DNA from 2 places in the Arthrobacter sp. NPDC093125 genome. Region 2 is predicted to be linked to the other one. Evidence: riboswitches for the same ligand, from Rfam matches in the RefSeq annotation. Region 2 holds a riboswitch; the other holds the start of a gene.
What was found. A riboswitch is a leader RNA that binds a small molecule or an ion and turns the genes downstream of it on or off. The one in region 2 is predicted to bind glycine.

Region 1 (14,879 bases), on a different contig from region 2:
CAGGCCGATCCGCAGTGTCCCGTCGCCGCTCGCCTCGACCGAGGCTGTCCTTGCGTTTCCGCCCTGCCCGGAGCATGCCGCCAGCACCAGTACGGCGGCAGCGCCGACCGCTGCAATGCGGATGATGCGCGTGCGGACGGAGCCAGTGCGGGCAAACCTCAGGCTCGTGAAGCGGAGGGTCGTGAAGCGCGACGCGCCTGTCCGCCGTCGGGCAGTCACCGGGGTGGCACGGTCAGCCACTAGGCGGGCCGCACGTTTTCAGCTTGCGGGCCCTTTTCACCCTCTCCGACATCGAGCTCGACCCGCTGGCCCTCGTCGAGGGCGCGGTAGCCGTCACCCTGAATGGCAGACCAGTGCACAAAGATGTCGTCGCCCGAGCCGTCAACGGTGATGAAGCCGTAGCCTTTTTCAGCGTTGAACCACTTCACGGTTCCCAATGCCATGATTTCCACACTTTCAGATTGCTTCCGTAAGGCCCACTTCAGCGTGTGCCGCGAATTACGCTGCGAAGACTGTCTTCACTCTATCCATCGGCGGGTGGCGGGAGGCAGACGGACAGCCCAAACCTGACGCAATAGTTATTCGGGCGTAACCCGGCTCATCACTGGAATCCGGGGCCAAGCACCACGGCTACGGAGGTCTCAAATCCCGGGGTCTCCACGAGCGTCGTAATGTTCAACAGCTCCCCCAGCGCTTCGGCGCTGGCTCTTCGCTCGGAGCCCGAGTAGAAAATAACCGACGTCTGCTGCGGAGCGCCCTGCCAGTTGGCAACCTGGCCCAGGGTCCAGCCATCGGCCTTGACGGTGGCACCAACACGGCCTGCCAGCCCGGAAGCCAGGGTGCCGTTGAAGATCGAGACCGGAACTGCCTTGTCCACGCTTGAGGCCAGCACGTCGACAGCGGCAGCCTCGGAGGCAGCCGGCGATGACGGTGCGGCTTCGGACGGATCGCCAGACGCGGCAGCAGACGCGGCAGCAGACGGGGAGGCCGGCTTGGAGGCATCCGCAGTCGGCGCGGCCGATGACGGCTTGGCCGAGGCCGCCTCCGATGCCGTGCCCCCGGACTGCGCAACGGCGGCCGCCGCCTCGGAAGAGGACTGCCCTGCGGCCTCGAACCCTGCATGGGGCAGCAGGACGAACGCGGCCATGCCCACTGCCAGGGCGCCGGTTCCCACACTCAGAATGGGCCACAGACGGGGACGCGTCGGCGCCGCCGCGGCCCGGTGGACGCCCTGCCGTGAGGCGGCCTCAGGGACCCTGTCGAATTCGTCCCGGGCGTAATTGGTCATGGTGAAACGACGTCCTTGCTGGTCTTTTGCCGGCAGTCCGGCACTAACGATTTAGGCGTCAGACCCCAAGCGGCGCGCGGTGCGGGCCCTCTGACGTGACGTACGTAGTCTGCGCAATCTCTTCACGAGCATGGGATCGTGGGCCAGGGCGGCCTCGGTATCAATGAGCGCATTGAGGATCTGATAGTAGTGCGTGGCCGAGAGATCGAACAGTTCGCGGATAGCCTGTTCCTTGGCGCCGGCGTACTTCCACCACTGCCGCTCGAGCGCCAGGATCTGCTGCTCGCGCTCGCTCAGCGGCGAGTCCCGCAGCTGAAGATCCTCCAGCAGCGAGCCGCGGCGCGGCCCCGTGTGGGGATCCGACGCACCAGCGGGTTGGGCAGCTGAGTGCTCGGCGGAATGCTCTGTGAGATGGTCCTGCAACGGTTCGGCCACTGCACACTCCTTGGCTGGTTCCGGGAAAAAGACCAACCCCCATGTTACGGACGAATAACAGCATTGTCATTTACGCGGCGTTACGCCGAAGGCCCCGCGCTGGAACAATGGTCCGTGTGACTGAACCGGAACCCCTGTTTGTGCTGGAGCCTGCCGCGGCGGCTGACGGCCCTGCCCTTGCCGGAATGGCGGCCACGCCCTTGGAGGAGCTGGTGGCGCCCGACTGGGCCGCTGCCCTGTCGGACGTGGAGGACGAGCTGCGCTCGGTGCTGTCCTTCGTGGCTGGGGAGGAGGCCGCCGGGCACCAGGTGCTGCCGTCGCCGTCGAACCTCCTCCGGGCGTTCCGGCAGCCCCTGGCGGACGTCCGGGTGCTGATCGTAGGACAGGATCCCTATCCCACTCCGGGCCATGCCGTAGGCCTTGCCTTCTCAGTGGACGGCCAGACCAGGCCCATCCCCCGCAGCCTGGCGAACATCTACAAGGAAATGGAATCGGACCTCGGGTACCCGGCACGGACCCACGGGGACCTCGGCGCATGGGCTGATCAGGGCGTGTTGCTGCTGAACCGGGTGCTGAGTGTGCGCGAGGGTGCTGCCGGGTCCCACCGCGGAAAGGGCTGGGAAACCATTACGACGGCGGCAGTCGCCGCCGTCGCCGGGCGCCGGACGGCGGAGGGAAGCCGGGTCCCCCTGGTCGCCGTGCTCTGGGGCAAAGATGCCGAAAGCGTCCGCCCGCTGCTCGGCGAAACTCCGGTGGTGGCCAGCGCCCATCCCAGCCCGCTGTCCGCCTCGCGGGGCTTCTTTGGCTCCCGGCCGTTCAGCCGCGCCAACACCCTGCTGGAAGAACAGGGTGCCCGCGCCGTGGACTGGGAACTTCCTCCGTTTGCCCCTGGCCGCTAATCGTCTCTCCCGTCCTGGGCGCATATGCCGCGCTGCCCCGACCCGCGCGCTTGACGTCCACTGATGCACTGAGGCTTGGAAGGAAACAAAAGGGAGTCCGAAAGTGGACTTAGGCTAGGCTTACTTCATGACTGCTCTGCCTGCCACTACCACCGCGACGCGGAAATCCCGCCCCCAGATCAACCTGACCGTCCTGCGCCGGGAGCAGCTTTCGCCCCACATGGTGAGGATCATCGCAGGCGGCGAAGGCTTCGCGGACTACATCAACAACGACTTCGTGGACCGGTACGTCAAGATCGCCTTTCCGCAGCCGGGCGTCGAATACCCCGAGCCGCTTGACCTGTGGACCGTGCGCGAGACCATGCCACGGGAGCAATGGCCGTTCACCCGCACCTATACTCTCCGGCGGGTCGACGTGGCTGCACGCGAACTGGCCATCGACTTCGTCATCCACGGCGACGAGGGCCTGGCAGGTCCCTGGGCCGCGTCGGCCGAGCCCGGTGACAGCCTGATCTTCACCGGCCCCGGCGGGGCCTACAACCCGGATCCCTCGGCGGACTGGCACCTTTTCGCCGGCGATGAAGCGGCGCTGCCTGCCATCGCCGCCGTCGTCGAATCCCTTCCCCCGGGCGCCCGCGGGCAGGCCTTCCTCGAAGTGGACGACGACGCCGATGTCCAGCCGATTGCCGCACCCGCCGGCGTGGAGGTCGTCTGGCTCAAGCGGAGGGGCGTACCCGCCGGCGACAGCACCCTGCTGATCGACGCCGTGCGGGAGGCGCAGTGGCCCGAGGGCAGGGTGGACGCCTTTGTGCACGGCGAACGGGGCTACATGAAGGCACTGCGCGACGTGCTTTTCAAGGAGCGTGGCCTGGAACGCAGCAAGGTGTCCCTGTCCGGATATTGGGCGAAGGGCAGGGTGGAAGATGCTTTCCAGGCTGAGAAGAAGCTGCCCATCGGGCAAATCTAACAGCCGCTAGCTGTACAGCTAGCGGCGACTAGCGGCGACGGGCCCGCCGTCGTTCATTGCTCGCGAGGCTCTTGGTGAGCGGCCGCGCCAGCGTGTCGCCGAGCACGATGCCGCCGGCGATACCGAAGACGATCGCCCCTGCGCTGAGCATGCCTCCGGCCCCCAGCAGGATCTCGGCTTCCTCGATAGTGAGCACATACATCGACCGGAAGATGGTCAGGCCGGGCAGGAGTATCAGGCCGGCAGGCACGGCAACCACCAGCTGCGGTGCGCCCATCCTCAGCGCCACCACGCGGGCCAGCAAGCCGATCACGACGGCGGCCAGCGCCGGTGAGAACCGCGCGCCAACGTTCAGCGATTCGGCGCCGATAAGGGCCAGGTGCCCAACCACGCCGACGCCGGCCGTCGGAAGCAACAGCTTCCAGTCCGTTTGTTCCGTGATGCCGATGGCCACGACGGCGATGGCCACCATGATCACCTGTGCCCACAGCGGATACGCCGGTGGGAAGGTCTCTGTGACGTCGATGGGTTCCATGCCGATCCTGTCCCCCACCACGAAGGCGACGGCGATCCCGGCAACGACTGCCCCGAAAGTCAGCAGCGTGGACAGGAACCGGCCTGCTGCGGTAACAGGGAAGCCGTTGATGGCGTCTTGGACCGAGGATACGAGCCGACCGGTGGGAAGCAGCAGCAGGATGCCGCCCACCACCACGATGGCGGGGGCAAGCTGGACTCCTACGGGGCTGCCGAATCTCCACAGGAGCAGAGCGATGACAGTGGCCAGGAAGGAACAGGCCGCGGTGATGAAGAAGTCCGGCGTACGCCAGCGGCCCAGCTTCCGGGCCAGGAGGCTGATCAGCAGGTTGGAGGCGAAGGCGACTGCAGACGCACCCGGGCCGCCACCGATCACGCCCACGAACATGGCGGAAAACACCGCGAACGCGACCGTGACCATCCAGCGCGGGAACGGTTTGGGGCTGCGGACGATCTCGTCCAGCCGCCGGGCCGCTTCATCCCGGCCAACGCCTCCGGCCACGATGTCGGTCACGAGCTGGTGCACCTTCGCCAGGCCTGCATAGTTGTTGGTCCAGGAACGCACGACGCGCAGCAGTGTAATCGGCGGCTGGTCCTCGGTCGCATAGTTAATGGCCACCGACTGGTTGGTGATATCCACCTCGATGTTTTTCAGCCCGAGCGCCGCGGTGACGGCGATGATGCTGGTTTCCACTTCGAGCGCACCGGCTCCATAGCGGAACATCGCTTCGGCGAGGCGCAGCGCGAAGTCCATCGTCTTCCGCGCTGAGGTATCCACCCCGCCCACCTGAATCATGGGGTTGGCGTAGGGACTGCCCGTGAGCCGATCCACGATGCTCAGCGGCGCCGTCGGTGGGTTCTCCCCCTGCACCAGTCGGCGCAGCATGCGCTTGGCCGCCGCGTTCTGGCGCAGCTGCGAGGCGGTGAGCGGCTCGGTCTTGGGCAGGCTGTTGGGGTGGGGGCGCTTGGCCCCGTCGGGTTGCTTGGTCATTCCGGCCTCCCTCCGTCGGTTACTGCTGCTCGGCATACCAGTGTTGTCTAGTAGAACTGCTGCCCCGTCCGGCGGGTGTACACCTGCCGCGCCACCCGTTCACCGGCGGCGGTCCAGAGCTTGTACTTCAGCGGGCTGATGACCTGGTCGTAGCAGCCGACGAAGTCGGTGACGGTCTTGCTGAAGCTTGTCTTGAAGAGCCCGAGCCCGTGGAAGGGGTTGGACGTGTCCTTCAGCTTGTCGCTGGGGGGCGTGCCGCAGAAGTCGTATTCGGTGCAGCCAAGTTCCTTGACCTGGTTGATGGCGGTCCACTGCACGAGGTGCGAATCGCCGTACTGGCTGCGTTTCTGCAGCGAGCCGCCGTCCTTGTACGTGCCTTTGCGGCCGTAGTTGATGACAAAGGCGCCCACGGAGGGGACCCCGTCCTCGTAGACGAACAGGAGCCTGCCCTGGCCGCGCTTGATGAAGTTGGTCCAGAACTGGCGGTAGTAGTCGTACTCCCGGACCCGGACCTGCGACTTCGCCTCCACGGTTGTGGTCATGAGCCCGTACATGGCGCGGAAGTTCTCTTCCGTCGGCTCCACGTTGTGTACCTCGACGCCTTCACGGATGGCGCGGCGGACCGCGTTCCTGCCGCGCGAGTGGAGGTTGCGGAGCAGCTGGTTCTCGGCGGGGGAAATGTCTAGGAGGGCGGTGGAGTCGTTGGGCTGCAGGTTGTGGGTCTTGACCAGCCCCGCCCCTTCGATGACCTGGCGCGCCTGGTCGCTGAGGACGATGTCCGGCTCGATCTTGATGGCAAAGACCCCGAGCCGTGCCCGCCTGACGAAGTCCGCGTTGGCCTTGGCGATGCCGGGAATGTCCTCGACGCCGGCCACGTCCGGGCCCTTGATGAGGTACCAGAGCTTGCCCAGCAGCGGGAAGCTCTTTTCGAGGACGAGGTTGTAGCTCACGTAGTCGGCTGTCTCATAGACGAGGTGGAGGGTCTTCCAGCCATAGTGCTGTTTGACGTCGGCGAAGGCCTCGGACTGCAGGAGGTTTCCGCCGTTCGGATTCGCGGTGACGTGGGAATCCCAGTTGGCGACCTCTTCGGAGGTGGCAAAGCGGGCAGTGAATTCTCGCAAGTGTGCCGTGTCCAATCTTCGCGTACGTGTCTCTGCAGCAGGTGCCCGATGAGGCAGCCTCAAGTCTATCGGGACACCATGAGACCTCGCCGAATAAGCGGCACGCCTGCGGTGGGCTTTCGGTCACAGCCTTATCTGCGCTGCGTCTTTAAGGCGTGCTGCCGCCGGTGTGCGACCGGCCCGGAGGGCTTCCCGGGCAAGCCGGTCGGCGGCTGCCAGCACGGCGAGCTCAAGCCCGGCGAGCCCCGCTATCAGCGTCACCGGGACCTGGAAGGTGCGGAAGGGTCCCAGCGGTGGCGGCTCGCCGGCGGCCAGCCGCCGGCGGATGGCCTGCTCCAGCTCCAGTCCTTCCAGCAGGGGCGACTGGTCGAGCACGAATCCCGCCGAGGCCAACGCCCCGTCCGCGGTCCAGGCCGCAATCTTCCAGAACTGTCGTGGTACCCGGATCCCCCTGTACGGCAGGTCGTCGTCGGCCAGGACCGGTCCGGTGAAGACGCTCAGTCTGGCGTCGTGAAGGTCGGCATGGTTCAGCACATGGTCTTCGAGGCCGCGCCAGAGCTCCTTATCCTGGTTGAAGTCCGCTGCCTGCGGGGCGGCGTTGGGAAAGGCAAACGTGTCCTGGTTGGCTCTCCGGGCGGTTTCCGGGTCTCCCCAAACTGGGTCAAGCCTGCGCACCAGGTGCCCGCGGTCCAGCCTGTTGCTCCGGTACACCTCGGGGCCGGCCTGCTGCTCCCGGGGCACCCTCGGGTCGAAGTGCCAGGTTCCGCTGCGCTCGAGCGGCCGAAGTTCGCTGCCGTTGATGTTGACGCCGACGACGGCGGCCAGCCTGCGGGAGGGCTGAAGCCGCACCGAGAAGTGCGTGTAATTGAGCAGGACAGTCGGGCGCGCCGGGCATGGAAGGTCAAGGGCCGCACGCAGGAAGCCGGGATCGTAGCCTTCGCCCATGGTCTACATGGTGGCATGACCCTGACAATCCGCGCTGGTCCCCCGAACGCCTTGACTCGGGCGGCTACCAAAAACCAGGCCTCAGCACTCCACCACGTTGACGGCGAGGCCGCCCATGGCGGTTTCCTTGTATTTGGAGCTCATGTCCTTGCCGGTCTCGCGCATGGTGATGATGACCTCGTCCAGGGAGACGCGGTGGGTGCCGTCACCCCAGAGCGCCATTTTCGCGGCGTTGATGGCCTTCGCCGCGGCGATCGCGTTCCGCTCGATGCAGGGCACCTGCACCAGGCCCCCGATCGGGTCACAGGTCAGGCCCAGGTTGTGCTCCATCGCGATCTCCGCGGCGTTCTCCACCTGCGCCGGGGACCCGCCCATCACCTCGGCCAGGCCCGCGGCGGCCATCGACGACGCCGACCCGACCTCGCCCTGGCACCCGACCTCCGCACCGGAAATGGACGCCTGCTCCTTGTACAGCACCCCGACCGCGCCGGCCGCGAGCAGGAACCGCACCACCACATCATCCCGGTCGGCCTGGCTGGCCCGGTCCATGCCCGGGGCATAATGCAGCGCGTAGTACAGCACCGCAGGAATGATCCCGGCCGCCCCGTTCGTCGGGGCCGTCACCACCCGCCCGCCCGAGGCGTTCTCCTCGTTCACCGCCAACGCGACCAGGTTCACCCACTCCTGCCAGTACATCGGGTCCCGGCCCTTGTCCTCCTTCAGCAGCCGCTCATGCCAGTCCGGAGCCCGGCGGCGGACCTTCAGCCCGCCCGGCAGCAGCCCCTCCCGCTGCAGGCTGGCCTGCACACAGGCCTCCATCACCGCGTAAATGTGCAGCAGCCCCGCCCGGATCTCCTCCTCGGACCGGGAGGCACGCTCATTGAGAAACATGATCTCGCTGATCGAGAGCCCCTGGGCCCGGCAGTGCTCCAGCAGCTCCACCGCGGTGCGGAACGGCAGCGGCAGCTCCTTCTTGGACTCCTCCAGCTCCTGCTGCGCCGCGTCCTCCTCACCCTCCCGGACAATGAACCCGCCACCGACGGAGAAGAACGTCGCCTTATGGATTTCGTCCCCGGCCGCGTCGGAGACGGTAAACGTCATCCCGTTCGTGTGCCGGGGCAGCACCGTCAACGGCCGCAGCACCATATCCTCCACCCCATACGGCAACGGCACCCCGCCCCCGTCACCCGCGCCCGCCAGGCGCAGCGTCCCGGTCTCCGCGATCGACGCCAGCCGGGACTCCACCTCCTCCGGCAGGATCAGCTCAGGATGAAAGCCCTCCAACCCCAACAGGATCGCCGTCATCGTCCCATGCCCATGCCCCGTCGCGGCCAACGACCCATACAGATCCACCCGCAACGACGCCACCCGCTCCAGCACGCCCGAAGCCCTCAGCTCCTCCGCGAACACCGCAGCAGCCCGCATGGGCCCCACAGTATGCGAACTCGACGGGCCAATCCCGATCGAGAAAAGGTCAAAGACACCAACAGCCATTGCCGGTTCCTAACTTGGTCTTGCTCTGGTCCGGCAGATGGTCCTGCCGGATGTATTGCTCTGGGTCTGCTGACTCCGTGTTGCGCTGGATCCGCTGCTCCGATCGCACTCGGACCCGCTGATCGAACCTGTCGGGACCAACGTTTCGACAAGCTCAACCAGCGGATTCGTCAGAAGTCTCTCTAATCCACGCTACCCCCGTTTGGTCGTGCAGGCTCAGCTGCTGGGTCAGGCAGTGGGGCAGCTGCGCCTGTTACAGCTCGCCGCCGTTCTTGGACGCGTATTCCTCGGCGGAGAGCAGCGGTCCCTCTGACTCGGCAGCAACCTTGAAAAGCCAGCCAGCGCCGTAGGGATCGCTGTTGATCAGCGCGGGGTCGTCGACGACGGCCGGATTGGTTTCGGTGACCTCGCCCGTAACCGGAGAGTACAGGTCCGAAACGGACTTGGTGGACTCCACCTCGCCGCAGGTCTCCCCCGCCGTCACGGTTGAGCCGATCTCAGGCAGGTCGACGTAGACGATGTCGCCGAGGGCGTCAGTAGCCACGGCAGAGATCCCGATAGAAACCACGTTCCCATCCTCCCGGGCAAGCCATTCGTGTTCCTCGGAGTACTGCAGATCAGCGGCAACTTTTGCCATGTGCTTTTTCCTTTTCTCTTGGTGTGAAAATTCTCGTGGGGCTCAATCAGTGGTGCCTGGGGTAAGTGGCGGATGACCGAATTCCTCCGCGTGCTTGGTGGGGAGCACGCTTCCGGAATCCCCTCACCCGTCGATATCCAGTTCAGTTTTTGGGATCCAACAGTCCCCCCGCGACTTCGCCCGTTGGCCTAGTTTTCATAAGCCGCACGCGCGGCAGGCGAACATGCTTCCCACCCCCTGGCGACCGAAGACGCAAAGAACGTCGGAACGCGGTGCGCGGCTGGCGGGCGAGTTGACTCTCGTTCGGTAACTGGAGTGGCTGGGAGGTGAGTTGCCGGGCCCCTTCGGGGCTGGCATCCGGAAGCGTGCGTCTAAGGGAGCGTCACGTCCGCTCAGCGGGCGTCTACGCGACCGAGCACGCGGAGGATGTCAGCCCCGACGGGCGCAAGCCAGCCACCGCCGGCCCCGCACAGAGCTGGTTTCGACAAGCTCAACCAGCAGGGTTCGACGGTTTCGGCAGGCTCAACCAGCGCCGGGCTACTTGGAGCGCTTGTAGAAAGGCAGTGCGACGACTTCGAACGGCTCTGCCTTGCCGCGGAGGTCGATGTCCAGGGGCGTGCCGGGCTCGGTGTACTCGACGTCCACGTAAGCCATGGCCACCGGGTAGCCGAGGCTAGGGCTGGGCTGGCCGGAGGTGACCTCGCCGACGACCTTGCCGTCCTTGAGCACCGGGTAATGTGCGCGTCCGGCGCGGCGGCCGAGGCCCTTGAGGCCTACGAGCTTGCGGCCCGTGCTGGTTCCGGCTCCGGCGTCCTTTTTGGCGGCCAGGGCGGCCTTGCCGACGAAGTCGCCTTCCTTGGACAGTGCGACGACGGGACCCAGGCCGGCAGCGAACGGGTCGCCTTCCAGCGACAGCTCGTTGCCGTACAGCGGCATCCCGGCCTCCAGGCGGAGCGAATCGCGGCAAGCCAGCCCCGCGGGCGTCAGCTCGCCTTCGTCGGCAATGGCGATGACTGCCTGCCAGAGGGCGGCGGCGTCGGCGTTGTCCACGAAGATCTCGAAGCCGTCCTCGCCGGTGTAGCCCGTGCGCGCCAGCAGCAGCTCCTGGCCCGCGCCGGCCACGAGGAACGGGACCTCGACGCCGGCGTAGTACTTCAAACCGGTGACCAGCTCGTGCTGCGCTGCGGGAACGAGGCGAAGGAGGATTTCTTCGGCCTTCGGACCCTGCACAGCGATCAGCGAGGTGTCGACGGAGACATCGTCCACGACGACCTCGAATCCCGCTGCCCGCTCGGCGAGGGCCGCGGCTACCGTGGCCGCGTTGCCGGCGTTGGGCACCACGAGGAACCTGTCGGCACTTTCGGTCCCGGCAGCCTCAGCGCTGGCAGGGCGCCGGTACACGAGGAGGTCGTCGATGATGCCGCCGTCCTCGTTGCACATCAGCGAGTACTTGGCCTTGCCCACTGCCATCGCGGAGATCTTTCCCACCAGGGCGTAATCCAGGAAGGCTGCGGCGCCGGGCCCGGTCACCCAGACTTCACCCATGTGGGAGAGGTCGAAGATGCCGGCGGCGTTGCGGACGGCGTGGTGTTCTGCCAGCTCGGAGGTGTATTTGAGCGGCATCTGCCAGCCACCGAAGTCGGTGAAGGAAGCGCCGAGTTTCTTGTGCTCTTCGTACAGGGCTGTGTACTTTTCAGTCATAAGGTCGGTCCTCAGTTCTCAGCGCCTGCTGTGTTCTCCTCGAACGCCGCCGTGTTTTCCTCGAACGCTTCGAGGGGCGGGCAGGAGCAGATCAGGTTCCGGTCACCCAGAGCACCGTCGATGCGGCCCACGGGGGCAAAGTACTTGTCCTGCTTCAGGGCGTGCACGGGGAAAACGGCCTGCTCGCGGGGATAGGAGCGGTCCCAGTCGGAGCTGATGACGGCGGCCGCGGTGTGCGGGGCATTGCGCAGCGGGCTGTTCTCCACGGTGAAGTCACCGTTGGCCACCTGGTCGATTTCGTGGCGGATGGAGATCATGGCCTCGATGAACCGGTCGATCTCGGCCAGGTCCTCGGACTCGGTCGGCTCCACCATCAGGGTCCCGGCCACCGGGAACGCCAGGGTGGGGGCGTGGAAACCATAGTCGATCAGGCGCTTGGCCACGTCCTCGGCCGTGACGCCGGTCCTGGCGGTGAGTTCGCGCAGGTCCAGGATGCATTCGTGCGCGACGACGCCGCCCTCACCGGTGTACAGCACCGGGAAGAACTCATTGAGCTGCGCGGCCACGTAGTTGGCGGCGAGCAGCGCGGACTTGGTGGCTTCGGTCAGGCCGTCGCCGCCCATGAGCTTCACGTATGCCCAGGAGATCGGCAGGACACCGGCGGAGCCGTAGCGCGAGGCCGAGATCGGCACGTCATCGCCTTCGGTCCAGGACGCGGCGTTGCCGGGCATGAACGGCGCCAGGTGGGCCTTGGCCGCGACCGGGCCAACGCCGGGTCCGCCGCCGCCGTGCGGGATGCAGAAGGTCTTGTGCAGGTTCAGGTGGGACACATCCCCGCCGAACTTGCCCGGCTGCGCCAGCCCGACCAGGGCGTTCAGGTTCGCACCGTCAACGTAGACCTGGCCCCCGGCGGCATGAACTGCGTCGCAGACCTCGCGGACGTCGGCGTCGTACACCCCGTGGGTGGAGGGGTAGGTGATCATGATGCAGGACAGCGCGTCCTTGTTGGCCTCGATCTTGGCGTACAGGTCCGCGTGGTCGATGGTGCCGTCGGCGGCGGTGGCCACCACGACGACCTTCATCCCGGCCAGCACGGCGGAGGCAGCGTTCGTGCCGTGCGCCGAGGCAGGGATCAGGCAGATGTTCCGCTGCCCCTCCCCGCGGGAGCGGTGGTAGCCGCGGATCGCCAGCAGGCCCGCCAGTTCGCCCTGGGAGCCGGCGTTGGGCTGGATGGAGACCTGGTCGTAGCCGGTGATCTCGGTCAGCTGCGCCTCCAGGTCCGCGATCAGCTCACGCCAGCCCTCGGTCTGGGAATCCGGCGCGAACGGGTGGATCGAGGCGAACTCCGGCCACGAGATCGCTTCCATCTCGGCGGTAGCGTTCAGCTTCATCGTGCACGAGCCCAGCGGAATCATGGTGCGGTCCAGCGCCAGATCCCGGTCCGAAAGCCTGCGGATGTAGCGCAGCAGCTGCGTCTCGGAGCGGTGCGTGTTGAACACCGGGTGCTGCAGGTATGCGGAGGAACGTTCAACGGCGGCGTCAAGAGCGAAACTGCCCGAGGCTCCCACTGCCGTGGCGCCGAAGGCGGCCAGAACGTCCGCCACGATGGCCGGCGTCGTAGTTTCGTCGGTGGAGATGCCGACGGTGTCGGCGTCAATCACACGGAGGTTGATGCCCTTCTCTTCCGCTGCGGCGATGATGCCGGCGGCCTTGCCCGGAACGGACACGGTCACGGTGTCGAAGAAGCTGGTGTGCAGGACCTCGAGCCCGGCCGCCTTGAGTGAGGCCGCGAGAATCTTGGCGTGGCTGTGCGCGGTCTCGGCGATCGCCTTTAGGCCCTCCGGTCCGTGGTAGACGGCGTACATCGAGGCGACGATGGCCAGCAGCGCCTGAGCGGTGCAGATGTTGGAGGTCGCCTTTTCACGGCGGATGTGCTGCTCGCGGGTCTGCAGTGCGAGGCGGTACGCCGGTACTCCGGCAGAGTCCTTGGAGACGCCCACCAGGCGGCCGGGCAGGGAGCGCTCAAGGCCCTTCTGCACGGCCATGTAGGCGGCGTGGGGTCCGCCGTAGAACAGCGGCACACCCAGGCGCTGCGCGGAGCCGACGGCGATGTCCGCGCCCTGCTCGCCGGGAGGGGTGATGAGGGTCAGTGCCAGCAGATCAGCGGAGACCGTGACCAGCGCGCCACGTTCCTTGGCGGCGGCAATGATGCCGGAGTGGTCGAACACCCGGCCGGACACGCCGGGCTGCTGGAGCACGACGCCGTTGATGTTGCCGTCGGGCAATCCCTTGGACAGATCCGCGACCTCCACCTCGAAGCCGAGCGCCTCGGCGCGGCCCTTGACGATGGCAATGGTCTGCGGCAGGCAGTCCGCGTCCAGGACAGTCTTGCCGTCGCGGGCCTGCTTGTTCTTGTTGGCCCGCCGCATCAGCAGCACGGCTTCAGCCACGGCGGTGGCTTCATCCAGCAGCGAGGCGTTGGCGATCGGCAGGCCGACGAGGTCCTGGACCATGGTCTGGAAGTTCAGCAGCGCCTCAAGGCGGCCCTGGGAAATTTCGGGCTGGTAGGGCGTGTACGCCGTGTACCAGGCGGGGGACTCCAGGATGTTGCGGCGGATCACCGGCGGCGTCACTGTGTCGTAGTAGCCCTGGCCGATCATCTGCACAGCGGTCTTGTTCTTGGCGGCCAGCTTCCGAAGTTCGGCGAGCGCTTCAACCTCGCTCAACGCAGCAGAGAGTTCCAGAGCAGTGTCCTGCCGGATGTCCTTGGGAACGGCGGTATCAACCAGGGCATTAACGGTGTCGAAGCCGACAGCCTTGAGCATGGTGTCAACGTCGGCTGCACGGCGGGCTCCGATATGCCGGTCAACGAAGGAGGCGGAGGCTGAATGTACGGTCAAAGGAACTCCATTACTCAGGCGGCGCAGGGTACGCCACAGTGATTCGGGTTCCTCCCCGCTCTGTATTGGACCTGAGAGTTTCCGCGGCGCGCACATCGTTCGCAGCTCCGCTTGCACCGTCGGTGAGCACAGCGTGTCCTGAGTTGTCCGGTGCTCCCGGGGCTCATGGCGGACAGCTTGCTACTTTCCAGAGTTGCCTCGCCGCGGCGGTACATGGGCCTGTGAGATTCCTGGGGAGGGTTTGCTCCTACGGCGCCTGCTTGTACCTACTTGCAGGACTCTCCCGCCGCAGATCAAAGGCATATTCAGTTAGCGGTGGCATCAGCCACACCGGCTATTCTCCTACGTCCCGGACCCGTCCGCAAACTGCAACGGCGGCGTCCGGGCCCCACCTGCCGGGCCCCGCGCAGCGAAGGATTTCGCCCCTGAGCAGGCATCCCTCAGCCCCGGAGCCGCGCCAGCGCGGACAGCAGGCTTTCGACGTCGGCAGCCGTCTCCGCAGCCGTCGCGGCGGGACCGATCGAGAGCATTGCATTGAAGTACAGGCCGTCCCCCATATATAGGACCGCCTTGGCAAGGTCCGGACCCACGTCCTTGGCGATCTCATCCAGCCAGCGCTGCTGGATGCGGGCGAACCGGCGCCGGGTCTCCTCATGGGCGACCTCCGCCAGACGCGTGCTGGCCACGATGGCGCGGTCCAACGGGGTGTCAGCCCAGACGGAGGACTTGATGAAGTAAGCCGCCGCCCCTTCAGGCGCGGTGGACATGGCCTGCGCATCGGCTTCGGCATACTCATCCAGGCGGTCCAGGAGGACGCCGATCAGCGCTTCCTTGTTCGGGAAATGGTAGAGCAGCCCGCCCTTGGAAACACCCGCGCGCCCGGCGACGGCGTCCAGAGTGGCGGCGCGTTCTCCAACTTCGATGAGAAGGGCCTCAAAGGCGTCGAGGACGGCGCTGCGGGCTACGG
Region 2 (14,879 bases):
GGGCCAGGGCTATGTGGGACAGGCACTTGGTGCAGCCGACATGCTCGCCGCCGTCTACTCCGACCAGCTCCGCTTCCGGGCGGAGGACCCGGAGTGGGAGGAGCGCGACCGGTTCCTGCTCTCCACCGGGCATTACGCCATCGGCCACTATGCAGCCCTGGCCGAGGCCGGCGTCGTACCCGTCGAGGAACTCGAAACCTACGGGTCTGACGATTCCCGCCTCCCCATGTCCGGCATGTCCACGTACACCCCGGGCATGGAAATTTCCGGCGGCTCGCTGGGCCACGGACTGACCATCGCCGTCGGCATGGCCCTCGGCCTGCGCTACCAGGGCTCCGACGCCCGGGTCTACAACTTCCTCTCCGACGGGGAACTGGATGAAGGCTCCACCTGGGAAGCGGCCATGGGCGCCCACCACCACCAGCTCGGAAACCTCACCGCCATGGTGGACATCAACGCCCTGCAGGCCGACGGCAAGACCGACACCGTGCTGCGCACCGAGCCGATCACCGAAAAATGGGAAGCCGCCGGCTGGTACACCCAGCGGGTGGACGGCAACGACATGGGCGCGCTGCTGGAGGCGTTCGACAACGCCGCCGCCCAGGCCGCCGCCTCGGGACGTCCCTCCGTGATCCTCTGCGACACCAAAGTTGGACGCGGCGTGCCACTGCTCGAAGAACGCGAGAAGGCGCACTTCATGCGCATCGAAGAACACGAATGGCAGCTCTGCCGCGAGCAGCTGACCGCAGGATACGAAGGAAAGGCCGCCCGATGAGCGCCACCACTACGGCCCCAGCCGGCACCGCAGCACCCGCCCCCAAGCTCAAGACCTCCGCCATGATCGCATCCTTCGCCGATCCCGGCCAGAAGACTGCCTCAGCACCGTTCGGCCACGCCCTGGTGAAGGCCGCGCAGGAAAACGACAAGATCGTTGGCCTCACCGCGGACCTGGGCAAGTACACGGACATGCACATCTTCGCGAAGGCCTTCCCGGAGCGCTTCTTCCAGATGGGCATGGCCGAACAGCTGCTCTTCGGCGCAGCGGCCGGCCTCGCCGAGACGGGCCTGGTGCCCTTCGCCTCCACCTACTCCGTGTTCGCTGCGCGCCGCGCCTACGACTTCCTTTGCCTCGACGCCGCCGAACCCAACCTGAACGTCAACATCGTCGGCGGCCTGCCCGGCCTCACCACCGGCTACGGGCCCAGCCACCAGGCAACCGAGGACATGGCAATTTTCCGCGGCATGCCCAACCTGAGCATCGTTGACCCCTGTGACTCCCTGGACATCGAGCAGGCCGTGCCCCAGCTCGCCGCCAGCGAAGGACCCACCTACCTGCGGCTGCTGCGCGGCAACGTGCCCACGGTCCTGGACGAGTACGACTACACCTTCGAACTCGGCAAGGCCAAGGTGCTCCGCGGCGGCAACGACGTCGTGTTCGTCTCCAGCGGACTCATGACGATGCGGGCCCTGCAGGCAGCCAAGGCGCTGGCCGAACACAACGTGGACGTCGCCGTCGTCCACACCCCCACCATCAAGCCGTTCGACGCCGCCACAGTCCTGGCCGAAATCAACACCGACCGGCTGGCCGTGACGCTGGAGAACCACAGCGTGGTGGGCGGCCTGTTCGAAACCGTGGCCTCCGCCGTCGTTACCGCGGGCCTTGGGAAACGTGTGGTGCCGGTGGCGCTGCCGGATGAGTTCCTCGACGCCGGCGCCCTGCCCACGCTGCACGAACGCTACGGCCTGTCCGTTCAGCGGATCGTGGCAAAGGTCCTCGCCGAACTCGGCTGACCGGCCTCGCAGGAGCGCGGGCGGGCCCTCCCGTCCGCGCTCCTGCCGTGGCATCATTGTTAACACTGCGGCTGTAAACAGTCGACCGCTGAATAAGGGGAGAACCTCCGATGGCCGGAACCACAGCATCCCTGCTGGGACTGCAAAAAAAGAGCCTCCGCGAGCAGGCGCTGGCCGCGTTGCGCACCGCCATCACCAGCGGGGCCCTGGAGCCCGGCCGCCATCTGGTGGAAACCGAACTTTCCGAGATGCTCCAGATCAGCCGCGGAACCCTCCGCGAGGCCCTACGCCAGCTCGAGCAGGAAGGCCTCGTATCCGCAGGCCCCCGCGGCAGGCTCTCCGTCCGGCACCTGGACGCCAAGGAAATCCGCGACATCTACTCTGTCCGGGCTGCGCTGGAATCCCTGGCCGCAAGAACCCTCTGCGAGCTTCCGGACCGCCATCGCGTCATTGAATCGCTCCGGGCCGCCATCGATGCCATGGAAGCGGCCACCCACGGCACCCTCGAGGAACGGGTGGAATCCGACCTCGAATTCCACCGCACCATGTGCCGCCTCACCGGCAACGAGACTCTGCTCCATTCCTGGGAGTCACTGGAGGGGTCCATCCGGATGTCCATCATGTTCGCCGGGCTGGAAAAGGGCGTCAAGAACATGAGCGTTGCCCGCCACCACGACATCGTGGCGGCCATCGAAACCGGTGACGCTTCCCTGGCCCGCAGGACCATCCGCGAGCACATGGACACCGCCGCAGCCGTCCTGGTGGCGTAGGCCTCCCTGTCGCCTGGACCTCCGGGTCCGGCATTCGTTTAGCCCTTCGCCCGGGTGGGTACGGAAAGCTGTGCACGGCATGGACAACCTGATCTCCCTGGAAGGTGGTGAACCGTGAATCGCCGCACATCTGCCCGGTGGGCAACCGCACAAACGCCCGAGAATCCCGCCGTTGACGTCCTCATCCCCACCCGCAACAGGGGCGCAGAACTCGCCGTCACGCTCTCTGGCCTCGCGGCCCAGGACAGCCCGGTATTCCGCGTCGTTGTCAGCGACCAGTCAGACGGAGCGCCCGCTTGGGAGCTGGCTCCGATCTCGGCCATGGTGCGCGTACTCCGGGCGCAGGGGACGGAAGTCGAGCTGCTCCAGCATCTGCCGCGCCGGGGCATGGCAGAACACCGCCAGTTCCTCCTTGACCAGGCCCGCGCAGACGATGTGCTCTTCCTGGACGACGACGTGTGGCTGGAGCCCGGCGCTCTGGCCAGAATGAGTGAGGCCCTGGACCAGCTCGGCTGCGGCTTCGTGGGCATGGCACCGCAGGGCCTCTCCTACCTTGCCGACCGCAGGCCTGAACAGACCCAAGTCTTCGAGCCCTGGGAGGGGCCCGTCACGCCGGAACGGATCCGGCCGAAGGAGCCCGCCTTCCAGCGCTGGCCGCTGCACAGTGCGGCCAACCTGAGCCATGTGAGCGCCGAGCTGGGCCTCGAGCCCGGGCAATGGCTGCCCTACAAGATCGCATGGCTGGGCGGCTGCACCATGTTCCGCCGCCAGGCGCTGGAGGAAACCGGCGGCTTCCGTTTCTGGGAGCAGCTGCCGCCCGAGCACTGCGGCGAAGACGTGGTGGCCCAGTGGCGCGTCATGGAATCCTTCGGCGGCGCCGGAATCCTTCCTGCAGGTGCCGTACACCTCGAGTCTCCCACCACGGTCCCGGACCGCCGGGTGGAGGCCTTCGAGGTAATCCTCTCTGATTCCCCGCACGAAAATGGCCTGACCCATCACTAGGAAAAGGAACTGACATGAGCGAGACCCCCAACCCGATCCAGATCCAGAAATTCCTCGGCGGCATCGACTACCCGGCCACCCGCGACACCCTCGTCGAGCGTGCCCAGGAGTCCGGCGCGGACGGGGAAGTCCTCAGCGCGCTTGAAAACCTTCCGGACAAGGAATACGACAGCCCGACGGCGGTCAGTTCCGCCATCTCGGATTCCTAGGCACTGAGCACCCAGCCCTGCCCCGCACGGAACGCCCGCTCTTGGCAGCCGGGCGTTCCGTGCAGGGTCCGTTGAGGGCGCCCCTCAACGCCGGTGGGGAATATACTCGGCAACAGAATGAGCAGTCTTCCTTCAGCCCCCGCAACCGTCCGGATCGATGCCTGGCTGTGGGCAATCCGCGCCTACAAAACCCGGTCGGCAGCCACCGCGGCCTGCCGGGCGGGGCACGTGCGCCTGAATGGCAACCCGGCCAAGGCATCCCAGTCTCTCGTGCCGGGAGACACGGTCCGGGTACGCCAACCGGGGTACGAACGGATCCTTGAAGTACGCCGGCTGATCGCCAAGAGGGTGGGTGCCGAGGCCGCTTCCCACTGCTTTACCGATCACACGCCTCCGCGCCCTGTCGCTGCCGAACTCGGCCTGCCGCAGCGCGACCGCGGCGCCGGCCGGCCCACCAAGAAGGACCGGCGGGAGATGGAACGGCTGCGCCGGAGTTAACGGCTGCGCGGGATTCAACGGCTTCGCCGGAGTTGGGGAACGTCGCGTGAACCGACAAGAGGTCCCGGCCGCCGGGCCTACTCCTTGATCTGTTCCCGCCCCTCCCGCACCTCGAACTCCCCCACTTCCAACTCCGCGGCACCGAAGGCCGCGGGCACCAGGGTGAGATGGACGGCCCCGGCCGACGTGGCCTTGTGCCCGGCCAGGGTGTAGGCGGAGGGCATGGCGCCGCCGTCGAAGAGCCGTTTGCCCTGGCCGAGCACGAGGGGAAAGACGAAGATCCGGTATTCGTCCACCAGGCCGGCGTCATGCAGCGCCCGGGCCAGGCGATGGCTGCCGTGCACCTGCAGTTCCCGGCCTGGTCCGGATTTGAGGTCATCAATCGCCTCGAGGAAATTGGCCGGGAGGACGCTGGTGTTGTTCCACGTCGGGTTGCTGATGGTGCTGGAGACCACGTACTTGGGCAGCGAGTTGAGGGCGGCGGCCACAGCGTCCTCCGGGTCGGTGACCTGTTCCCAGTACGGCTGAAACATTTGGTACGTGGTGCGGCCGAGCAGGATCGCGTCGGCCCCGGCAAACCAGCCGTCGACGAGGCGGCCAAAGTCGTCGTCCACGTACGGCACCAGCCAGCCGCCGAATTCGAACCCGCCGCTGGTGTCCTCTTCCCTGCCGCCGGGACCCTGCATGACGCCGTCAAGGGTCACGAACGTGTGGACGGTGAGTTTCATGATTGACCTTTCGGTTGACTGGCGGGCGGGGCCACGGGTGGATTGACGGGCTGGCTCCCGTGCGGATCGGCCGGGCCCATGTCCAGGCGGAAGGGCGGATACTCGTCGCGCATCAGAGCCACGTAGGCGGTCACCCGGTACACCCAGCGGTTCAGGCCGAGCAGGAGGTCGAACAGGCTGGGGAGGAACCGTCCGGTGAAGAGCAGGATCAACCCGGCAATGAGGACCAGGAGAGCGATCAGGGATATCGTCCCCCCGGCGGCGTACCGTGTCCCGTAACCTGACCAGTCGTCGTCGGACGCCGCCCAGGTGCGCGTCATGCCGGCGAGCACCCCCACGATCAGCAGGTGGGGGATGGCCAGCAGCCATGACTTGACCAGGACCAGGCCGCGCGAGAGGCGCTCCGGGTAGTCGACGTCGAAATCCGCGGGATAGTCGGTGCGGGCAAGGGTGAAGGGCGGGTAGCGGTCCGTACCGATGGCGGAGAACGCGTAGAAGGACACCCGCCAGCTCCACCTCAGGACCCCCACATTGAAGTTAAACAGCGAGCGCGGATACCGGGCTGTGAAGAGGATGGCGAACCACGCCACAATGGAAGTAACAATCAGGGCGAACCACAGGAAGAACAGCACGATGAAGTGCGGAATGGCCAGGAACCACTTGACCAGCCACATCCAGCGGGACAGCGCGGGGTCCAGGTATCCGTCGAGGCGGGCCGGGTACGGCGCGTTGGAGAAGAGGCCGACGGCGGGCGGCGGGGGCGGTGGGCCGGCCCCGCCGCCGCCGGGGCTGCCGCCTGCGGGGCTGCCGCCTGCGGGGCTGGCGTAATAGGGGGATGCACTGGCACCCGGGACGACGGAGGGAGGTCCCGCCGTCGTCGGGCGCTCGGGCGGGGGGCCGTGCCGGCCCAGGCCCCTGGCCGCCGCGACAATCAGCGGGACGCCGACGGCAAGCAGCACGATCCCGGCCAGCAGCAGACCCAGGAAGAGAGGCCAGAGCAGGTCGGAGCGGATTCCTCCCTGCAGGTCGGCGGCGATGGGAGCGCTGCCGTCGGCGTTCATCACCACGATGGCCCAGTTGCCGGGCTGCAGGTCCCACCGGAGTTCCTGCGCGCCGGGACCTGTGGCGGTTGCCGTCCAGAAGGTCTGGGCTCCGGGGCGGGCGAGGGTTCTGGTGCCGGGGACCTCGCGGTACTCGACCCGGAAGGGCCGGAGGTCAAGCTCCGTGATCTCCGAACGCCTGGCGCCCTCGAGGTACCGCGAAACTTCCTGCTGCGGTGCGACTCCGAGGAAAAGGTCCTTGCCCGCTGTGGCGGACTCGCCGCGGACGAGGATGCTGCCTGCGCTGTCGGAGGGGATGAAGTCCGGCAGGCGCTGGCCTACCATGACGTCCAGCCCCAACGAGGTGATGGCGTTGGAGCTGGTTTCAAAACGCTCTGTTGACGAGGTGAAGAAGCCTTCGTCGCGCTGCTGGAAGTGAAGCCAGCCGGTTCCGGCAGCGGCGGCCACGAACCCCAGGCCCAGCAGTCCCAGGAGCGTGCCGAGGACGAGCATCACGATGCGGCCGGTTTTCACACCGTCTCCTGGCTCTCGTGCAGCCGCGTCTTGGAGCGCTTTCTGGTCTGCTCGCCCTTCACGGGCTGGGCTTGGAGCGGCTCACCTTTGAGCAGCTCACCCTTGAGCAGCTCACCCTTGAGCAGCTCACCTTTGAGGCGCCCACCTTTGAGCGGCGGGTTCTTGCGCGAGTGGTCAGCGGCCGCGGGTGCGTGGCCGCCGCTGGTGTGGCTGCCATGCGAGTGCGGCGGATCCAGGATCCGCAGCGGGCACAGCAGCCCCTTGTTGCCGGACGTGATGGCGAGATTGTTGAGCTGGACCGGGTCGTGGAGAACGTTGACGGCTTCGGTTGCAGCCCGGGCATGGGTGAGGTCAACGACGATTTCCCGCCCGGGCAGGAGCGCACTGGTCCTGCGCGCGATAACGTACAGAGCGCGCAGGTTGGCGACCGTCAGGGTGCCGCGCACCTCGATGCTGGCGGTCTGCAGATGGTCATCGATGTGGACGTGGATTTTGAGCCGGTGCTGGATGACTGTACGGTCCACGGCCGTCACACCCCGGCCGGTTGCGGCGGAAGGTCGGCCTGAGTATTGAGGGTGCTGTGCATAACGGCTGGATCCCCATTTCCTGCTGCCCGGCGGGAAACGGCCCGGGCAGCCACGCGATTCCCCAACTATGGCGAGACCGGTCAGCCACGAACCGCGGCCCCTCCCCCGACTTCTTAGTCGGAACCGCGTCCGTGTCCAGAATGCACGATTGCGCCCTTGCTGGGAAGAGGGGGCCTGAATTGTTGCCGGGGCGGTCCGCCCCTAGCTCACTCGACACCGAATGCATCCGGTGTCGTAGCCTCTGCCTGTCCCGCCTGCCACTATCCCGGGGCCGGTCCGAGGCGACCGGGTCCGGTGCCGCCTTGTAGGATTTCGGGATGGCAACTCTTGGGGGAGAACGTCCGGTCGCGGGCACCGTGCTGCTGCTGGTCATGGCTGGTGCCGGGATGGCCATCAGCGGGTGCGAGTACGCGGATAACAGTCCTGTTCCGGTGACGGAGCCTCCAAGTGCTTCCCGGACTGCACCCCCTCCCCCACCAACCGCCGACCCTGGCCTTGCCGAAGCCCAGGCAAGAAATCAGTCCCAACTGGAAGTCCTGCTGGGGTCGAAGCCGGGCAACCTCGTGTTTGCCAGCTCAGGCGGAATAAGCGGCAGCGGGTTCCGTGGGTCCCTGGCAGGAATACCAAAGGGAACGTATACGGTTACCGCCGCCTGCATCGGGGTGTCCTCCGCATCGCTCTCCATCACTCAGCCCGATCACAGGGGAGGGACGGAGCACACGCTGCCCATGGAGTGCGGAGCCAAAGCGAGCCTCAAAGTCGCCCTTGAAGCAGGTCCCGTCTTCGCCCAGGGCAATCGCATGACCACCGACCCGGGGGCTGCTGCTGTGGCGGGTTTTTGGATGGTTCCCGCGCCGTAACAAAATAGGCACGGGCGGTGACTAGTCCCGTGCCCAAACGCCGCCGGACTGTGCCGGCATGCAGCAGGATGACCCGCCCTGAGCCGGTAGCGCTCACTGACCGCGCGCCTGTACACCCGGTGTTGCCCGTCGTAGAGTTAAATTTCTCCTTCGACGGAGTTAGAACTCCGATAGGCCAAGTGCATGGCCGGGACTACGGCCGCTGCAGCAAAACGGCGGCAAAGATGCACCTCGCGGAAAGCGCCACCCATGGCCTCATCGCAGCAACAGTTTTTCCAGAATGCATCGGCGGCCAGAACAGCGGGCCCCGGCGCCACACACTCCCCATATGACCGACGGGCCGAAAGCCGCCGGCCAGCGTCCCGCCTTGTTTGTGCAGCGTAGCATGTCCTTCACGCCCAGCGGCCACAGGCCGGGAGATCGCCGGCAGCCCAAGCCGCACCGCCTCCGCTGCGAAGAATGCGGCACCGAGCACAACCTGGCCATCCGTGCGATAACGGCATTGGCTGCCGGCGACGGCGACCTGGTCACGGTCTCCTACACCTGCATGGACTGCCTGCGCTTTCATGAACACACCGCCTATATGGGTGACGTCACCGCTGCTCTGCGGCAAGTGCTCTGGACCCCTGACCTCCTCATCTTCGGTGACGAGTACATCCACTGCGGACGCCCGATGGAACCAACGGGCCACGAATTCCAGGCCCTTCATTACTGGTTCAGCAACGGCCCTTCTCCCGGCCGGCTGCGCAGGGTTTTACTGCCCATCCAGATACTCGGCTGCCGCTGCGGCTTCCGGCTGGAGATTCCGGAGTGAACCAACGGCTTAGTCTGCCGAGTCCGTTCCGAGTGTTGCGGAATGCCCTGCAATGTTGTTGAAGCTGTACAGGTGGATGCCTGCCAGGGCCGGCCGGGCGGCGGAGAGCTCGGCGATAAGGGACTGGGAAGAATAGCTGCTTGCGTTCAGGAGCCTGCGGGCGAGCGGCCCCTTGCGGTTCAGGAACTTCAGGGACGGGCCAACCCCTATTTTTGTGGCAAGCGCGATGAGCTTCGCGCGTGGGACTGTTCCGGCCACTCCCGCCCAGATCGGAAGGTCGACGCCTTCGCGCCGCAGCAATTCGGCGTACCAGCTGATCCTCTGGGCCGAAAAGCACATTTGCGTCACCACGTTCGACGCCAGATGCTGTTTCTCCAGCAGGGCATCGAGCATATGCAGCTCGTTGTGGCGTGGATGCCCTTCCGGGTATCCGGCGACACCGACGGCGAAATTGCCGCCGGTCATGTCCGCGATGTCCTCCATGAGCCGGCCGCTGTTGTTGTAGGGGCCGGCGGCATGCGGGGCGTCGCCCCCGATGGCGAAGACTTCCGTGATGCCGGAGGCTTCACAGTCACGAAGGATCCCCTCCAGCTGCGCCCGGCTTTCCAGGCTCCTGGCGGCGAGATGCGGGATCACGTTGTAGCCGCGGCGGCCAAGCTGGACTGACGCCTCCATTGTGGCCCTGACGCCGTGATGCGCAAGGCAGGTCACGGTCAGCGTGGACCCGGCGGGAACGTGGGCCTGGACCTTGGAGACGATGCCGTCCGTAGGGATGATCTCCAGCCGCGCGGAAAGCTGCGTCCGGGCTCCGGATGCTGAATGGGCGGCCTCAGGGCCGGCATGGCGTGAGGGAAGAGATTGAATCGTCATGAGGAAACTCCAAATTTGGCCGGCCCTAACGGCGCACGGCACGGGTTGGTCTCTGATGCGGGACCGCCTGTTGCAGCGGCCCCGCATCAGAAGACGTGTCAGCGAAGGATGACCGTCCGGTTCCCGGAAAGAATGATTCTTCCCTCAGCATGCCACCGCACAGCGTTCGTCAGTGCCTTGCACTCGGCGTCCTTGCCCACGGTCACGAGATCGGAGGGAGTGTAGGTGTGGTCGACTTCGATGACCTGCTGAGCGATGATCGGGCCCTCATCAAGTTCTGAATTGACGTAGTGGGCCGTGGCTCCGACTGTCTTCACGCCGCGCTCATAAGCCTGATGGTACGGTTTGGCACCCTTGAAGCTGGGCAGGAAGGAATGGTGGATGTTGATGGCCTTCCCCGCAAGCCGGGCCGTCAGGGAATCGCTGAGAACCTGCATGTAGCGGGCGAGGACCACCAGTTCGACGTCGTAGGCGTCCACCAGCTCGAGGAGGCGGGCTTCCGCTTCGGGCTTGGTTTCAGGACTGACGGGAATGTGTTGAAACGGGATCCCGTGCCAGGCGGCAAGACCTTCCAGGTCTCCGTGGTTGGACACCACCGCCGCTATCTCAACGGGCAGCTCACCGCTGCGGGCGCGTACCAGCAGATCGTTAAGGCAGTGCTCGTACTTGGACACCATCACCAGGATGCGCTGCTTGCGGCCGTGGCGCTCCAGGCGCCAGTCCATGCGCCACTCCTCAGCCAACGGCGTGAAATCCTGGCGCAGTTGCTCGCTGGTTGCGGTGCCGGCTGTCGACGTGAAGTGCACCCGCATGAAGAAGTGCCCCTCGCTCCGGTCCCCGAACTGCTTGATGTCGACGATGTAGCATTCGTGCCTCAGCAGGAATTCCGAGACGGCCTGGACGATGCCCAGCGAATCCGTGCAGCGGAACGTGAGTACAAACTCCCCGCCGGACCCGCGTGAGTCAGGCACTTGAGCGATGGAAGCCGGTGTCGGCTTGGTCCCGATCATCCCTTGATGCTCTCTTTCTCCTGCAGCAGGCGGCCGGACTGCTCGCGGGCGGCAATCTCCTCCGCTCGCAAAGCGTCCTGGAAGGCGGCAAAACGGGCCAGGTGGGCCGGCCGGCGGCGCAGGACGAGCCATGCCGCACCGAGCATGAGGAACCAGACCGGTGTCACCAGCAATGCAACCAGGGTGTCCGGCTGGGTGGTGAGCGCCCAAAGCACGAAGGCGAAGAATCCGAAGACCACCCAGACCATCGGGATGCCGCCTGGCATCTTGAACTTCGAGGCGGCGTGCAGGTGCGGGCGCCGGCGTCGGAATGCGATGTAGCTGGCGAGAATGATCGACCAGACGAATACGAAGCACACGGCAGAGACGGTGGTGACCATGTCGAACGCCTTGCCGATATCCTGCCCGGCGTACATCAGCACTACACCCGAGAGCAGCAGCACGCAGGAAAGGAACAGTGCATTCTGGGGCACCTTACGGCGGGACAGGCTGCTGAAGACAGCGGGCGCGTCCCCTTCCTCGGCCAGGCCGAAGACCATCCGCGAGGTCGAGTAGATGCCGGAGTTGGCGGAGGACATTGCCGAGCTCAGTACCACGAGGTTTACCACCGTGGCAGCGGCTCCGAGTCCGGCCAGCGAGAACATGGCGATGAAGGGGCTGTGCCCGGCGGCGAACTGGGTCCAGGGCGTGACGGACATCAGGATGATCAGGGCGCCCACGTAGAAGAGCAGCACGCGAATCGGAATGGAGTTGATGGCCTTGGGAAGGTTCCTCTCCGGGTTCTTCGCTTCGGCGGCCGTTGTGCCCACGAGCTCGATACCCACGAAGGCGAACACGGCGATCTGGAAACCGGCCACGAAGCCCATGAATTCGTTGGGGAAGAAGCCCCCGTGGCTCCACAGGTTGGTGAAGCTGGCCGTGCCGGCGTCGCTCTGGAACCCGCTGAAGATCATGAACATGCCCACGATGATCAGGGCAGCGATGGCGATGATTTTGATGAGGGCGAACCAGAACTCTGTTTCACCGAATGCCTTGACAGTGGTGAGATTCAGCAGCAGCAGGATGGCGACTGTGGCCAGGCCCGGGATCCAGAGCGGCAGTCCGGGCCAGAGTTCCCGGGAGTACCCCGCGATGGCAATCACATCGGCAATTCCTGTGATCACCCAGCAGAACCAGTACGTCCATCCGGTAAAGAACCCGGCCCATGGGCCCAGCAGGTCAGCGGCGAAGTCGCTGAAGGACTTGTAGTTCAGGTTGCTCAACAGCAGCTCGCCCATGGCGCGCATGACGAAGAAAAGCATGAAGCCGATGATCATGTAGACGAAGATGACGGACGGACCGGCAGCCGAGATGGTCTTGCCGGAGCCCATGAACAGGCCCGTGCCGATGGCACCGCCGATTGCGATCAGCTGGATGTGCCGGTTGCTCAGCTGCCGCTCGAGGCGGGGAGCCTCGCCGGTCGAGGAAGCAGGGGGATGAATCGTCATAAGGAACTCCATCGTTCAAGTGGCATCCGATTGCCACAAGGATTCGGTTCCTCCCCGCTCTGTCTTGGACCTGAGAGATTCCGCGGACATGGTCTTCCGCTTGCACCGTCGGTGAGCCGGTACCAGCCCGGCTGCTTTCCAGAGTTGCCTCGCCGCGGCGGTACGGGGGCCTGAGAGTTTCCTGGGGAGGATTTGCTCCTACGGCGCCCTGCTGAATGTACCGGCAGGACTCTCCCGCCGCAGGTCGTAAGCATTTTTCAGTTGTGTAGGGGATAAGAATCATGCGTGCGATGGTGGCTGGCTCTGCCGTCACCATCTCAAATCTCGCAGATCGGGCTGTCTGGGGGCGTACCGCCCAAGATTAGCTGAGCCGGTTCGAGCCCCGCGAGCCACCGGTTCAGTGTGGTCTTGGTCACGCGCAAAAGTCAAACCGACCCCTTTTCAGGCGCCCTGGTTCAGGCGCCCTGGCTGCCTTCACAACGAGCGCTTGAAGAACCGGCGCCGCGGCCCCAATTTGGCCTGCAAGGAGTTTTCCTGTAAGTTGTGAGCCGAATCACCCACATTTTTATAGCCTTTCGAGCCGTGGCGGGAGAGTCCTCCCAGTCATTCACCGGGCAGGCGCCGTAGGAGCAAATCCTCCCCAGGAATCTCTCAGGCCCAAGTACCGCTGCGGCGAGGCAACTCTGGAAAGTAGTCAGGCAACGTCCTGGCTCACCGACGGTGCAAGCGGAAGACCATGTCCGCGGAATCTCTCAGGTCCAATACAGAGCGGGGAGGAACCCAACCCATGCCGTGCCCCTCAGGCCGGCCAGACCTGGAGTTCCTCATGACGATTCAATCGCTTCCGTCAACTTTCGCTGACCGGCATATCGGTGCCCGGCGCCAGGCTGACGTCGACATCATGCTCAAGAGCATCGGCTACGACACGGTCGATGGCCTCGTTGAAACCGCCGTTCCGGCCTCCATCCGCCAAGAGAACCCCCTGCAGCTCACCGCCGCGCTCAGCGAGGTCGAGGTCCTCGCTGAGCTCCGCCGGCTGGCAGCGAAGAACAAGACTGCGGTCCAGATGATCGGGCAGGGCTACTACGACACCGTGACGCCGCCGGTGATCCGCCGCAACATCCTGGAGTCCCCGGCCTGGTACACGGCCTACACGCCGTACCAGCCCGAAATTTCCCAGGGCCGCCTCGAGGCGCTGCTGAACTTCCAGACTATGGTCCAGGACCTGACCGCCCTGCCCGTGGCCAACGCCTCGCTGCTCGATGAAGCCACCGCCGTGGCTGAAGCGGTGCTGCTGATGCGCAGGGCCAACAAAAATAAGGACGCCAAGGACGGCAAGACGGTCCTGGACGCCGATTGCCTTCCCCAGACCATCGCCATCGTGCTGGGCCGCGCCGAGGCGCTCGGCTTCGAGGTCGAGGTCGCCGATCTGTCCAAGGGACTGCCCGACGGCGACATCAACGGCGTCGTCCTGCAGCAGCCGGGCGTTTCCGGCCGGGTCTGGGACCAGTCAGCCGTGATCGCCGCCGCCAAGGAACGGGGCGCGCTCGTCACCGTTGCTGCCGATCTCCTCGCGCTGACCCTGATCACGCCTCCGGGCGAGCAGGGCGCGGACATCGCCGTCGGTTCCACCCAGCGCCTCGGCGTGCCCCTGTTCTTCGGCGGACCGCACGCCGCCTACATGGCCGTGCGGACCGGCATGGAGCGCACACTCCCCGGCCGCATCGTCGGCGTCTCCAAGGACAACGCCGGCGCCACCGCTTACCGGCTGGCACTGCAGACCCGCGAGCAGCACATCCGGCGCGAGAAGGCCACCTCCAACATCTGCACCGCGCAGGCGCTGTTGGCCATCGTGTCCTCCTTCTACGCCGTCTACCATGGCCCCGACGGCCTGAAGGCGATTGCCGAAACGGTCCACAACAACACGCGTGTTTTGGCAGCCGCACTGAAAACAGCCGGCCGCGAACTGGTCGCCGAGTCCTTCTTCGACACCCTCACCGTGCGCGTCCCGGGCAAGGCCCGGAAGGTCATCACGGCAGCGGAAGCCCGCGGCATCAACCTGCGCCTCATCGACGAGGACACTGTGGGCGTCTCCGTTGATGAAACGACGACGGCGGCGACACTGTCCGCCGTTGCCGTCGCCTTTGGTGCCGGTCCCGTGCGTGACGCAGCAGGCTTTGACCTGCCCGAGTCTGTCCTCCGCACCTCCGGTTACCTGCAGCACCCGGTGTTCAACACGCACCGCTCCGAGACGCAGCTGCTGCGCTACATCCGCAGGCTTTCGGACCGGGACCTGGCACTGGACCGCACCATGATTCCGCTGGGCTCGTGCACCATGAAGCTGAACGCTACCGCCGAGATGGAAGCGATCTCGTGGCCGGAATTCGCCTCGATCCACCCGTTCGCGCCGGATTCCCAGACCGAGGGCTGGCGTGAGCTGATCGCGGACCTGGAGGCGCAGCTGACCGAGATCACCGGCTACGACCAGGTCTCCATCCAGCCCAACGCCGGCTCCCAGGGCGAACTGGCGGGCCTGCTGGCGATCCGCGGCTACCACCGCTCCCGCGGGGAGGGGCAGCGGAACATCTGCCTGATCCCTGCCTCGGCGCACGGCACGAACGCTGCCTCCGCCGTGCTGGCCGGGATGAAGGTCGTCGTGGTGGCCACCGCCGCCGACGG

Region 1: another riboswitch for glycine. It lies ahead of gcvP (aminomethyl-transferring glycine dehydrogenase); the one in region 2 lies ahead of gcvP (aminomethyl-transferring glycine dehydrogenase).

Annotation. Positions count from the first base shown of each region.
Region 1 covers NZ_JBIVOQ010000006.1:234,265-249,143, forward strand. The annotation lists gene ACIP9X_RS13940 (ABC transporter substrate-binding protein) at 1-126, opposite strand, end outside; gene ACIP9X_RS13945 (cold-shock protein) at 240-443, opposite strand; gene ACIP9X_RS13950 (LytR C-terminal domain-containing protein) at 602-1,288, opposite strand; gene ACIP9X_RS13955 (DUF3263 domain-containing protein) at 1,340-1,723, opposite strand; gene ACIP9X_RS13960 (uracil-DNA glycosylase) at 1,831-2,622, shown strand; gene ACIP9X_RS13965 (siderophore-interacting protein) at 2,750-3,589, shown strand; gene ACIP9X_RS13970 (threonine/serine exporter ThrE family protein) at 3,618-5,114, opposite strand; gene ACIP9X_RS13975 (lipid II:glycine glycyltransferase FemX) at 5,162-6,235, opposite strand; gene ACIP9X_RS13980 (DNA/RNA non-specific endonuclease) at 6,359-7,180, opposite strand; gene ACIP9X_RS13985 (L-serine ammonia-lyase) at 7,262-8,674, opposite strand; gene gcvH (glycine cleavage system protein GcvH) at 8,928-9,311, opposite strand; gene gcvT (glycine cleavage system aminomethyltransferase GcvT) at 9,849-11,012, opposite strand; gene gcvP (aminomethyl-transferring glycine dehydrogenase) at 11,024-13,912, opposite strand; glycine riboswitch at 14,110-14,208, opposite strand; gene ACIP9X_RS14005 (TetR/AcrR family transcriptional regulator) at 14,353-14,879, opposite strand, start outside.
Region 2 covers NZ_JBIVOQ010000019.1:20,157-35,035, reverse strand. The annotation lists gene ACIP9X_RS20820 (transketolase) at 1-775, shown strand, start outside; gene ACIP9X_RS20815 (transketolase family protein) at 772-1,791, shown strand; gene ACIP9X_RS20810 (GntR family transcriptional regulator) at 1,902-2,561, shown strand; gene ACIP9X_RS20805 (glycosyltransferase) at 2,676-3,563, shown strand; gene ACIP9X_RS20800 (DUF2795 domain-containing protein) at 3,578-3,772, shown strand; gene ACIP9X_RS20795 (RNA-binding S4 domain-containing protein) at 3,890-4,270, shown strand; gene ACIP9X_RS20790 (dihydrofolate reductase family protein) at 4,348-4,998, opposite strand; gene ACIP9X_RS20785 (DUF4389 domain-containing protein) at 4,995-6,572, opposite strand; gene ACIP9X_RS20780 (hypothetical protein) at 6,569-7,096, opposite strand; gene ACIP9X_RS20775 (hypothetical protein) at 7,477-8,019, shown strand; gene ACIP9X_RS20770 (hypothetical protein) at 8,348-8,833, shown strand; gene ACIP9X_RS20765 (methylenetetrahydrofolate reductase) at 8,843-9,703, opposite strand; gene purU (formyltetrahydrofolate deformylase) at 9,802-10,713, opposite strand; gene ACIP9X_RS20755 (amino acid permease) at 10,710-12,200, opposite strand; glycine riboswitch at 12,349-12,447, opposite strand; glycine riboswitch at 12,777-12,877, shown strand; gene gcvP (aminomethyl-transferring glycine dehydrogenase) at 13,027-14,879, shown strand, end outside.